3 regions of the Sphingomonas sp. M6A6_1c genome follow, and region 2 is predicted to be linked to each of the others. Evidence: predicted binding sites of a transcription regulator. Region 2 holds the regulator's gene; each other region holds the start of a gene.
The links. Region 2 encodes LexA, which represses DNA repair genes until DNA is damaged. Its sites were predicted from a motif close to GTTCCNCNCTTGTTCT; they were not measured.

Region 1 (4,265 bases), on a different contig from region 2:
TCGAGCAGGCGGCGGCGCGCCAGCGGCGTCTCCCCCGGCACGACCGGCACGATCGGTTCCGCCACCCGGCCGAGCGCCTCGTCGAGACGGCGCACGCTCACGAGCCCCAGCCGACGCGCGAGGGGGCCGCGCGGCAGCGGCAGCAGATCGGCGATCCGGTCGAGCCCGAACCGCGCCGCGGCGGTCAGCGCCTCGGGCGTCAGCCGCAGCGCGGCGGGCGGCAGGCCGGCGAGCGCCTGCGCCTCGCCGCCGTCCGGAATAATGCTGGTCGCGTCACGCCCGAACCGTGCGAGCGCGTGCGCGGCGCCCGGCGTTCCCGCCACCGCGACGCGTGCGGTATAGCCGAAGCGGCGGCAGAAGCGGACCAGCCGCCGGCAGAAGCGCGCCTCGCCGCCATGAAGGTGCGCCGTACCGGTCAGCTCGATCCACAGCCCGTCCGCGCCACTTGCCGCGGCGGTGGGTGTCCAATGCCGCACCGCATGCAGCGCGAGGCTGTCGAGCACCGCGCGATCGGCGGCGGGATCGGCGGCACGCACGTCGAGCTCTGCCACCAGCGCGCGCGCCTGCGTCACCGCCATGCCGGGTATCAGGCCGAGCGAAAGCGCGGCTGGGCACGCGGCGGTGATGACGTGGCGTTGACCGGCCTGCTCGGCGAGGACCAGCGGCACCGCGTGCGCGACCGGCACGGCCACTGGCAGGGCCATGCGCGTGCTTCCTGCCGACACCGGTCGCTTGAACGGATGATCCGCCGCCTCGGAGCGCCGGCCGAGTTCGCGCATCGTCGGCTGCTGGTGACGCGGTAGTGCCGCAGCCTGCTCCTCGATCGCCGCACGTGCGCCGTCGTCGCGCGCCCAGCGCGCGCCCGGACGCCAGCCGCCGCCCCGCGGCACCGAACAGGCACCGGGGTCGTCGTCGACCGGCAGCGATGGCGCAGGCTGCGGTTCAGGCAGCGCGCGCGGTCGCTCGAGCCGGCGCAGTCGCTCGATGGCGAGGTGCGGCAGGTAGAGCGAGGCGACCCGTGTCATCGCATGCCTCCAGTTGCAGGGTGAAGGGAGGACCACCGCGCTGGCGCGCGAGGTCGACGGTCCAACGTGCCCGGCCGACGCCGGGTGCCGGCAGCCGCTCGGAGGGCGCGCAGGCGATCCGCCAGCGCGTCATCGCCGCAGACAGGTCGGACAAGGGCTCGACGCCAGCCTTGCGCCAGCGGCGCGCAAGCAGCGCCGGGGCGTGGCCGCTCATCGCAGCAAGCTGCAGCCGCCGCGTCGCGACCATATCGGCCCGCTTGACCTCGCCGACGACTGCGGCGAGCCCGCCGTGGCGCAGGCCGTCTTCCATGACGGCGAGCACTTGTTTGTCGTCGCGCGCCTCGACGAACAGCAACGTCGCCGGGTCGAGCCCGGCCTGCTCCAGACCGGGGGCGTAGAGGTCGAAGCGGGTCAGCGCCCAGAGCACGCGCTTGCCGGACTGCGCCGCAGCGCGGGCAGCGATGCCGACCGAAAACAGCGTCGCCGCGGCATCGTCGCTGAGCGTCGGCGTCGCCGGCGACACCTCGTGCAGGCCGCCCAGCACGAGTCCGCCCTCGGCGAGTCGCCTGTCGATCGCATCGATGTCGAAGGGCAGAACCGCCAGCTTCGGCCCGCGCACGGCACCCAGCTCCTCGCGCAAGCGGGCCAGGGCCTCATCGGGTTGGGGGTTAGCGGACATGGCTGTAGCGACTCATATGTTCGCTATATGTTCCAGAATTGTTGACGAAGGGTCAAGGCGTTACGGGAGAGATTCGGTGAACCGAAACGGGATCGACGCTGCCGGGCCGGCAGCTACGACGGGGGCGGCGCGCGCCGACTACGACCATGTCGGGCGCCGCCTGCGCACGCTCGAGCAATGCGCGCTGTACAAGCGGACGTTGCGTCTGACCTGCCCGCGCTGCGGTCATGTCCGGGTGCTGGATGCAGTATGCCTGTGGTGGTTGTTCAACCGCCGCGGCTGGGACGATGGCCTGCCTGCCGTGGCAGCCCGCCTGTTCTGCGCCGGCTGCCGTGAGCAGAAAGCAACGGCGCGACCGCATCTCACGGTCGGTCGCGAACCTCCGACCGGCGCGCCGCTGCCGTATCCGGACGAGGCTACGTGGAAGAAGCTTGTCTCGCGCCATCGCTCGTGATCGAATACGAAGATGTGCAATCTCTATAACTTGAAGGTCGATCCGCGCGGCTATTTCGATGCGCTCGCCGCGGTCGACGACGCGGCCAATGTGCTGGGGATCGAGAGGGATTATGCCGCCCCCGGCAAGCCCGGCTATGTCGTGCGCTACGAGGATGGCCGGCGCGTGCTGAGCACGATGCGCTGGGGGTTTCCGACGCGAAAACCCCGCAAGCGTGCCGCGCGCGAGGGGGAACGGCCGTTCCTCTACGACTGGTGGACCAACGCCCGCAATCTGCACAGTAACCTTTGGAAGCCCTGGCTGCTGCGGACCGAGCATCGCTGCCTCGTGCCATTCACCCGCTTCGCCGAACCCAAGGCTGTGTCCGACCGGCAGGGGCCGGGCGATACCAACTGGTGGTTCACCGTCGAGGACCAACCGGTGCCGTGCTTCGCCGGCCTGTGGAAGGTCGATGCCGACCACGACCGCGTCTATGCCTTCTGCACCACCGAGCCCAATCCGCTCGTCGCGCCCAAACACCCCAAGGCGATGCCGGTGATCCTGCTCGCCGAGGATCAGGAGCGATGGCTGACCGCGCCGATCGAAGAGGCGGTGAAGCTGCTCACCGCCTACCCCTCGCAGATGATGCGGGTCGCCTGACTGATGGCTCGCAATCGCTATTACGACGGCCAGCCGAGCGATCATTTCGACGGCATCCGCTTCTTCAATCGCGGTTAGGCAAGCACCGATCGCGGACTCTCCGATATGCTGCGCTGGAAGCTCGGCGGCCGTGCGGCAAAATGGCCAGCCTCGGTGCCGATCATCCCGACCAAACCCGAGGCACGTGTCGCCGGGCTCCGGATTTGCCACTTCTCGCCAAATCCACCATCGCTGTCTGACCGTCTACCGAGCATGAACGGATGCTTGAAGGTGGGACCGCAAAACGAAGACTCAATGTCGTCTCCTGCATCCCATCGGCTGATGGGTCGAGGCGGCCGCCGCGTACCATCATAGCTTGCGCTCACGCTTACCTCTGCCCCGTGTAAGGGTCGAGCTGTCTACTCCCATAAGGGATGATCTCGTAATGATCGGCAGCCACCGCCGCTTCACGAGGCGAACGCGAAAATTACTGCTTATAAGGGCGCAACGCACCTCTTATGGGCGAAACGACAGGAGATGGCTTGATCCCGCGACGGGCGGGGAAGTGGTGCCCGGGGACGGATTCGAACCGCCGACACTGCGATTTTCAGTCGCATGCTCTACCAACTGAGCTACCCGGGCAGGGTGGAAAGCGAGGATGCTCGCGATCGGAGCGCGGCCTTTAGTCAGCGGAATCGATGCTGTCTACCCCGTCTTTCTCTTCGTCCTTCACCGGAAGGCGATATCCCTCGCCGAGCCATTGCAGCAGATCGCGGTCGCGGCAGCCGCGCGAGCAGAAGGGCGTGTGGTCCGGCGTCGCCGGTTTGCCGCAGATCGGGCAGCTCTTTTCGGTCATGCGCAGTCCAGTCGATGGGTGACGCCGGTGCGGCGGGCAAGCTCCGCCAGCCATTCGGGGCGGCTGGTCAGTCGCGCGTGTACCGCGGGCGGCAGGCGGTGGTGAAGCGGGCTGCCCGGCGGTTCGCGCTCCAGGCGGCGCAACGTGGCGCGCGCGGCGGTGCCGGCGGGATCGGCGCGCAGCAACTCGGGCAGCGAGGCGCGGGGGCGGGGGCGGACAATCTGCAGGAAGCCGAAGCCGTTGACCGCGGTGCGCTCGAACGGCGGCGGCAGCGTCGCGTCGATCGCCTCGGCCACCGCCTGCCGCGCCGTCTTGTTGGCGAGCGTCGGAAAGTCGATGCCGATCGAGCCGCCGATCGCATGGCGGCGAATCGCCAGTGCGACCGCGCGCGCCGCGGCGATGGCGAGCGGATCGAGCGGCGGCGGGCCGTCGACGTCGAACAGCGTCATCGCCGGGGTCGGCGACATGCGCAGGCCGCCGAGCGGGAAGACGATCTCGCCGCCGATCGCCTCTTCGAGCAGTTCGGACCAGCCGGCGGCTTCGAGCGCGTCGGGTTCGTGGGCGCGTAACGTGCGGACCGGCAGGCCGGTGGCGTGGAGCCGGGCGAGCAGGTCGGGTCCTTCGCCGAGCGGC
Region 2 (4,265 bases):
ACGAGCTCGACCGCGCGCTCAAGCTCAAGTCGCGGCTGATCGGCGTCAACAACCGCGACCTGCGCGATTTCTCGGTCGATTTCGCCCGCACCTACGAACTGGTCGACAAGGCGCCCAAGGGCTGCACCTTTGTCGCCGAGAGCGGGCTGGAAACGCCTGCCGACCTCGATGCGATGGCCGAACATGGCGTGCGCTGCTTCCTGATCGGCGAGGCGCTGATGCGCGCCGACGATGTCGAGGCGGCGACGCGGGCGATGATCGGTTGACCCGCCTGACCCACCTCGACGCCGATGGCGCGGCGCATATGGTCGATGTCGGCGACAAGGCGGTGACCAGCCGCCACGCCGTCGCCACCGGCCGTATCGCGGTCGCGCCCGATGCGCTCGCCGCGATCCGCGACGGTGCGGCGAAGAAGGGCGACGTGCTCGCCGTCGCCCGCGTCGCCGGCATCATGGCGGCGAAGAAGACCGCCGAGCTGATCCCGCTCTGCCACCCCCTTCCCCTCACCCGCGTCACGGTCGATCTGGAGCTGGACGACACCGGCATCACCGCCACCGCGCTTGCCAAGACGGACGGCAAGACCGGCGTCGAGATGGAGGCGCTCACCGCCGTCTCGGTCGCGCTGCTGACCATCTACGACATGGCGAAAGCGATGGACCGCGGTATGACGATCTCGGGCATCCGCCTGCTCGAAAAGGCCGGCGGCAAGTCCGGCGACTGGCGCGCCTGACGCCATGGCCTTGCTGCCGATCGCCGAGGCGCAAGCCCGCCTGTTCGCCTCGGCGGCCCCGGTCGCCGTCGAGGACGTACCACTCGGCCAGGCCCACGGACGCTGGGCCGCCGCCGACGTCGCCGCCCACCGGACGCAGCCGGCGACCGATCTGTCGGCGATGGACGGCTATGCGATCCGCTTCGCCGACCTCCCCGGACCCTGGAGGCTGATCGGCGAAAGCGCCGCCGGCCGTCCCTTCGCAGGCCCGGTCGGTCCGGGCGAGACGGTCCGCATCTTCACCGGCGCGGCGATGCCCGCGGGCGCCGATACGGTGATGATCCAGGAGGAAGTCGCCGCCGACGGCACGACGATCCGGCTGACCGGCGAAGGTCCGCCGAGACTGGGCCGCAACACCCGCCGCCGCGGCCTCGACTTCACGACCGGCGACCGGCTGATCGCGCAGGGCGAGCGGCTCACGCCGGCGCGGATCGCGGTCGCGGCGACCGGCGGGGTGGCGATGATTGCCGTCCATCGCCGCGTGCGGGTCGCGATCTGCGCCACAGGCGACGAACTCGTCGAGCCCGGTCAGGGGAACACCCCCGACGCGCTGCCCGAATCGAACCGCGCGATGCTGGCGGCGCTGCTCGCCGACCTGCCGATCGATCTCGTCGACCTCGGCATCCTGCCCGACGATCTCGGCACGCTGCGCGACGTCTTCGCCGGCGTCGACGCCGACCTGCTCGTCACCACCGGCGGTGCCTCGGTCGGCGACCACGATCTCGTCCGCCCGGCGCTCGAAGCCGCCGGTGGCGCGATCGATTTCTGGCGGATCGCGCTGCGTCCCGGCAAGCCGATGATGGCGGGGCGGCTCGCCGACACCATCCTGCTCGGCCTGCCCGGCAATCCGGTGTCGGCCTTCGTCACCGCCTTGCTGTTCGTCAAACCGCTGATCGCGCATCTGGCCGGCGCCGCCGACCCGCTGCCGCGCACGACGATGACGATCCTCGGCGAAGACCTGCCCGCGAACGGTCCGCGCACCGACTATCTGCGCGCCGAGCTGCGCGATGGCCGGGCCTATGCCTCGACCATTCAGGACAGTTCGATGCTGCTCACGCTCGCCCGCTCGCACTGCCTGATCGTGCGGCCGATCGACGCACCCGCCGCCAGCGCGGGCGACTCGGCAGAAATCCTCGTCATCGCTTGACGGGCGCCATCCTGTTCCCTAGAAGTTCCGCGTCTGTTCCGACGGGGAAGGTCCGCTCATGCTCACGCGCAAGCAACACGAGCTCGTTTGCTTCATCAACGACCGGTTGGAAGAAACCGGCATCTCGCCTTCGTTCGAGGAGATGAAGGAAGCGCTCGACCTCAAATCCAAATCGGGCGTGCACCGCCTGATCAGCGCGCTCGAGGAACGGCATTTCATCCGCCGCCTGCCCAACCGCGCCCGCGCGCTCGAAGTGCTGCGCATGCCGGAACGCTCGGAGCGCAAGCCTGCACCGGCGACGCCCGCGCCCGCCCCGGCCCCCGCGAAGACCGGCAACGTCCGCGCCGCGGCGACGCCGGCGAACGACGTCATCGAGATCCCGCTGCACGGCCGCATCGCCGCCGGTGTCCCGATCGAGGCGTTCGAGGGGAGCTCGATGCTCGCGGTGCCCGCCGCCCTGCTCGGCTCGGGCGAACATTATGCGCTGGAAGTATCTGGCGATTCGATGGTCGAGGCGGGCATCCTCGACGGCGATTACGCGCTGATCCGGCGGACCGAGGTCGCCCGCGACGGCGAGATCGTCGTCGCGCTGATCGACGACAGCGAGGCGACGCTCAAATATTTCCGTCGCGAGGGCGCGATGGTCCGGCTCGACCCGGCCAACCGCGCCTACGAACCGCAGCGCTACGTGCCGTCGCACGTTCGCGTACAGGGCAAATTGTCGGGCATCCTGCGCCGCTACGATTGAGCCGGACGGGGGGCGAACGCCTTGCGGACGTGCCCTCCTGTATCCATCGGCTGCACCGAAGCATTACCCCCTTTCCGTCACCCCGGGCTCGACCGAGACCTCTGCGAAAGTCGTCCCAGTGCTCTTGCGAAAGCAGGAGCCCAGGGTTGCGCGCAGTTCCGGCTGTCACTCTGCTGGACCTAAGGCCGATCGACATTCAACTCGTGGACGATGCCAAGTCCTCCCCCGCCAGGGAGTGCCGGGTTGAACGGCCCCCGGCCGTTCAAGGTCATGCCGGGGGCATGACCGACCCGGCACTGTGGCGCGGCGAAGCCGTGACGGAGGGGGAGGTAAGCGACCACTCTTGTTGCGTGTCCTCCCCTCCGTCATGCCTCCGGCATGCCACCTCCCCCTTGCGGGGGAGGAATTCTAAGGCTGGCTATCGATCCGACCTAGCGCCCGACCAGCCAGCGGCCGAAGCGCGGTACGGCGCCGTGGCGGGTCATCCAGTCGCTATAGGCGCGGTAGACCGGATCGAGGCCGAGGTGGCGTTCCTCGGTGCGGGCGCGCCAATAATAGATGCCGGTGACCACGCCCATCAATGCGGTGGCGCGCACCGCGTCGATCAGGCTGCCGGTGGTGAGGATCGGCAGGGTCGACAGCCACCAGAACAGGTTCTTCGACAGATAGGCCGGATGGCGCGACCACGCGTAAGGCCCGTGCGTCAGGATGCCGCGGTGGGTCAGGTTGGAGAAGCGCGGCCCGAACGCGACCGTCGCCCAGGCGTAAACCGCGGTCAGCAGCGCGAGGATCGCACCCCATATCGCCGACACGGTCGGATGGCCGGCGAGCCAGAATGTCCAGTCCTGCGTCCCCGGATGATAGTCGAGAGGGCCGCCCGACTCCATCAGGATGAACGGCGGATAGCAGATCAGCGCGGCGGTCCATGCGGCGGCATAGGGGTTGGCGCTGCGGATGTGCGCGTCGAGCGGGCGCAGCGTCAGGACATAGCCGACGGTGGCGAAGCTGACGTCGATGACGAACATCAGCCCGATCAGCCATTGCACCAGCGCGACGGGATCGCGGAGGCTCGCCCGGTCGATGTGGATGAAGCCCGCCCAATTGCCGGGGAGCACCGCGAGCATGAAGGCGAGGAAGAACGCCTTGACCGTCCAGGCGCGGAGATGGCCGTAGATCGCCTCGGGTACGACGCCGGGCTGGCCGGTCAGCCACGCGCCGAGGTGCCAGGCGCCGTCACGCGGCTCGACGAGATATCGGTCGATCCAGAGCACATACGGCACGGCGAGGATCGCGACGATCGGCATGACCCAGCCGAAACACCACATGGCGAAGGCGAAATTGCCGTCCCAATAGAAGCGCCCGATGCCGTAGAGGAAGGCGATACCGCCCCAGGTGAGATACAGGCCAGCGAGCTTGGTCAGGCTGACGTCGCGGCGCTCCGCCAGCGGACGTGGATCGTGCCAGTCGATGCCGGTGCTGGCGCGACGATGCACCTTGTCGACCAGCAGCGACCAGCCGATCATGGGCAGCGCGCAGGCGACGAGCGCGACCAGCGCCGCATAGGGGCCATCCATGCCGATCGCGAGCGCCGCCGCCAGCCA
Region 3 (4,265 bases), on a different contig from region 2:
TCTCGGGCAGGCCGGCGAACCAGTCGCGAATCTGCGTGAAGCTGCCCGTGTACGTCGCCGGGTTCGAGCGCGGGGTGCGGCCGATCGGCGACTGATCGATGTCGATCACCTTGTCGAGATGCTGGAGGCCGCTGACCTTGTCGTGCTTGCCGGCGAGGATACGCGCGCCGTTGAGCGCGCGCGCCGCGGCGGCATAGAGCGTGTCGATCGTGAAGCTCGACTTGCCCGAGCCCGACACGCCGGTGATGCAGGTGAAGGTGCCGAGCGGGATGCTCGCGGTGACGCCGGTGAGGTTGTTGGCGCGCGCATTGTGGACGGTGAGCTGCTTGCCGTTGCCCTTGCGGCGCTTGGCCGGCACGGGGACCTGGCGGGTGCCGTTGAGATAGTCGGCGGTGATGCTCGTCTTGCTCTTGAGGATCTGCTTGAGCGTGCCCTGCGCGACGATCTGGCCGCCGTGGACGCCGGCGCCCGGCCCCATGTCGATGACGTAATCGGCGGTGCGGATGGCGTCCTCGTCGTGCTCGACCACCAGCACGGTGTTGCCGAGGTCGCGCAGGCGGCGCAGCGTCGCGAGCAGCATGTCGTTGTCGCGCTGGTGCAGGCCGATCGAGGGTTCGTCGAGCACGTAGAGCACGCCCGACAGGCCGCTGCCGATCTGGCTGGCGAGGCGGATGCGCTGGCTCTCGCCGCCCGACAGCGTGCCGCTGGTGCGATCGAGGTTGAGATAGTCGAGGCCGACGTTGTTGAGGAAGCCCAGGCGCTCGACGATCTCCTTCAGGATACGCTCGGCGATCGCGCGCTGCTGGTCGCCGAGATGGCTGGGCAGATCGGTGAAGAAGGCGAGCGCGTCGACCACCGAAAGATGCGTGGCATAGGCGATGTCGCGCATCGCGATCTTGACCGCCAGCGCCTCCGGCTTGAGGCGCGCGCCGTGGCACACCTCGCACGGGCGCGAGCTCTGGTATTTGGACAATTCCTCGCGCATCCACGCGCTCTCGGTCTGGAGCAGGCGGCGGTTGAGGTTGCCGACGACGCCCTCGAACGGCTTCTTGACGTCATAGGCCTTCTTGCCGTCGACGAAGGTCAGCGTGACGGGCTTGCCCTTGCTGCCGTGCAGGATCAGCGCGTGGATCGCCTCGGGCAGATCGGCCCAGGGCGTGTCGAGGCTGAAGTCGAATTCGCGCGCGAGGCTGCCGAGCACCTGCATGTAATAAGGGCTGGGCGGGTTGGACTTGGCCCAGGGGACGACCGCGCCCTTCTTGATGCTGAGCCCGTGATTGGGGACGACGAGATCCTCGTCGAACAGCAGTTTCTCGCCGAGGCCGTCACAGGCCGGGCAGGCGCCCTGCGGCGCGTTGAACGAGAACAGCCGCGGCTCGATCTCGGCGATGGTGAAGCCGCTGATCGGGCAGGCGAACTTTTCCGAGAAGACGATGCGGCCGGCGGGCGCGTTGTCGCCGAGCACTTCCGATTTCGGCGTATGCGCTTCGACGGGATCGGCGGGATCGACGTAGGCAAGGCCGTCGGCGAGCTTCAGCGCGGTCTCGAAACTCTCGGCGAGGCGGGTGGCGATGTCGCCGCCGACGACGAGGCGGTCGACGACGACCTCGATGTCGTGCTTGAACTTCTTGTCGAGCGCGGGCGCTTCGTCGATCTCATGGATCTCGCCGTCGACGCGGACGCGGGTGAAGCCCGCCTTCTGCCATTCGGCCAGCTCCTTGCGATATTCGCCCTTGCGGCCGCGGACGACGGGGGCGAGCAGATAGAGGCGCGTGCCCTCGGGCAATGCGAGGACGCGGTCGACCATCTGGCTGACGGTCTGCGCGGCGATCGGCTCGCCGGTCGCGGGGCTGTAGGGAACGCCGACGCGCGCCCACAGCAGGCGCATGTAATCGTAGATCTCGGTGACGGTCGCCACGGTCGAGCGCGGGTTGCGGCTGGTCGTCTTCTGCTCGATCGAGATCGCCGGGCTGAGGCCCTCGATATGATCGACGTCGGGCTTCTGCATCAGTTCGAGGAACTGGCGCGCATAGGCCGAGAGCGACTCGACGTAACGGCGCTGGCCCTCGGCATAGATGGTGTCGAAGGCGAGGCTCGACTTGCCCGAACCCGACAGGCCGGTGATCACCGTCAGCGTATCGCGGGGGATGTCGACGTCGACGTCCTTGAGGTTGTGCTCGCGCGCGCCGCGGACGGTGATTTTGGTCAGCATGTGGCGGGTTCTACTTCTGTTCTGTTCGGGAGGCTAGAGCGAGAAGTAGGAACGCGCGGGAGGCTTCGCCAGCACCACGTTGAAACGCGCATCGCGTGTCTTATCTCGGCGATACACAGACGAGAGAGGCCGCGCATGGGCAAGAAGACGAAGAAGGCGAAGCTCCCCAAGGAGGTGCTCGGCATCCGATTGCCCAAGGAGCTGCGCGAGGCGGGCGGCGCGTTGCTGGAGCGGGCGAACAGTCCGCAGGGGCGCGAGATGCTCGCGGCGGGGCTGACGATGGCGGCGGCCGCGGCGACCGCGGCGGTGGCGAAGGGCCGGACGAAGCGCGAGGCGGCCGCGGACCGGCCGGTGCCCCCGACGCCGCCGACGCCGCCCACCGCGGCGTCGACGCCGGGCGAGACGCCGGAGCCGCCCAAGCCGCCACAGGGCACGCAGACGCACCCCGATCCGCAGGTGATCGCCGAGGCGGTCGGCCAGGCGGCGGAGGCACTGCTCGGGCGGTTGTTCGGGGGGAAGAAGGGGTAGGGAGGCGTCGCCGCCGCGACGCTTCCGGTAAGGATCGGGGTTAGGACAACCGCTGCTTGAGGGCGGTGACCATGGCGCGTTGCGGCCATACCACCCGCGCCGGCCGATCGTTGTCCGCGTGCATGTCGTTGGCCGGTTCCCATTCGGCGAAGCGGAATTGTTCGATCTGCCCGGTCATCATCTGCGTTTCGCTGACCAGCTTGCGCGCGGCGGCGGTCTCTTCCTCGGCGACCGCGGCATTCTGCTGGGTGACGTTGTCGAGTTCGGCGACCGCGGCGGTGATCTGTTGCAATGCCAGCGACTGCTGTTCGACATTCTCCGCGATCCCCGCGGTCAGCGTCGCGACGCTGCCGACGCGGTCGATCATCCGGCCGAGCGCGACCTCGACATGGCCGACCGACCGGACGCCCAGCCCGATCTGCTCGGCCGAGCGGCCGATCCGCTTCTTGACGTCGCTCGCCGCCTCCGCCGACCGTCCGGCGAGCGCCCGCACCTCCTGCGCGACGACCGCGAAGCCCTTGCCCGCCTCGCCGGCGCGTGCCGCCTCGACGCCGGCGTTGAGCGCCAGCAGATTGGTCTGGAAGGCGATGCGATCGATCACGAGGAGGATTTCGGCGATCTCGTTGGACGTCTGCTCGAGACGGCCGATCGCGGTGATGGCGTCCTTGAGCAGGACGCCGGAATGTTCGGCATCCTGATGCGCCTCGCCGACCACGCGGCGCACCTCGACCGCGCTGTTGGCGGATTCGGAGAGCGCGCCGCTGAGCTGCTGGAGGGCGCCGGCGGTTTCTTCCAGGCTGGCCGCCTGCCGCTCGGTCCGTTCCGAGAGGTTGCCGGAGGATTGCATCAATTCCTCCGCGCCGGCGGCGATGTCCTTGGCGCTGATCCGCACCGAGGCGAGCGCGTTGCCCAAGGCGTCGACCGCGTGATTGAAATCGCTCTTGAGCTTCGAGAATTCGCCGATCAGCGCGGCCTCGATACGCGTGGTGAGATCGCCGCCCGCGAGTTTGTGCAGCGAACTGCCGATGTTGCGGACGATCAGCCTGGCCTGTTCGCGGCGGATCATCTCGGTCAGCGCGCCGACCGCGACGGCGAGCAGGCTGAGGAAGATCACGGCGACGAGCAGCATGCGGTTCGCCGCGCGCTGCGCCACCGCGGCGGTGTGGCGCAATGCGGCGACCTCGTCGGTCATCGCGTCGATCTGCGCATCGGCCACCTTCGACGCGGCGCGTTCGGCGGGGCGCACGACCTTGCGCAGATAGTCCAGCGCCGCCTTGCGGTCGCCGGCGTTCGCCTTTGCGGCGACCTCGCCGAGCGCGGCGATGACGGTGTGGGAAAGGCGGAAATAGTTTTCGGGCAGCGCGTGGACCGTCTTGGCATCTTCGAGATGACTCAGCATCTCGCGCATCCGCCGCGTCCGTTCGTCGAACTTCTTGACGATGACGTCGCGTTCGGCGGGATCGCTCTCGGTGATGAGGTTGAGCGCGTCGCGTTGCAGCGACCGGCTGATCGAACGGACTTCGGA

Region 1: the regulator LexA is predicted to act here: its motif matches at 1,734-1,749, upstream of ACLBWH_RS07750 (ImuA family protein).
Region 3: the regulator LexA is predicted to act here: its motif matches at 2,220-2,235, upstream of uvrA (excinuclease ABC subunit UvrA).

What each region holds. Positions count from the first base shown of each region.
Region 1 is NZ_JBKEZO010000003.1:364,731-368,995, forward strand. It holds gene ACLBWH_RS07745 (Y-family DNA polymerase) at 1-1,025, opposite strand, end outside; gene ACLBWH_RS07750 (ImuA family protein) at 943-1,644, opposite strand; gene ACLBWH_RS07755 (hypothetical protein) at 1,781-2,158, shown strand; gene ACLBWH_RS07760 (SOS response-associated peptidase family protein) at 2,171-2,797, shown strand; tRNA gene ACLBWH_RS07765 (tRNA-Phe) at 3,343-3,418, opposite strand; gene ACLBWH_RS07770 (DNA gyrase inhibitor YacG) at 3,459-3,632, opposite strand; gene ACLBWH_RS07775 (ribonuclease) at 3,629-4,265, opposite strand, start outside.
Region 2 is NZ_JBKEZO010000001.1:570,283-574,547, forward strand. It holds gene trpC (indole-3-glycerol phosphate synthase TrpC) at 1-266, shown strand, start outside; gene moaC (cyclic pyranopterin monophosphate synthase MoaC) at 263-730, shown strand; gene ACLBWH_RS02575 (molybdopterin molybdotransferase MoeA) at 735-1,916, shown strand; gene lexA (transcriptional repressor LexA) at 1,975-2,664, shown strand; gene ACLBWH_RS02585 (methyltransferase family protein) at 3,096-4,265, opposite strand, start outside.
Region 3 is NZ_JBKEZO010000007.1:91,077-95,341, reverse strand. It holds gene uvrA (excinuclease ABC subunit UvrA) at 1-2,212, opposite strand, end outside; gene ACLBWH_RS15775 (hypothetical protein) at 2,348-2,740, shown strand; gene ACLBWH_RS15770 (methyl-accepting chemotaxis protein) at 2,781-4,265, opposite strand, start outside.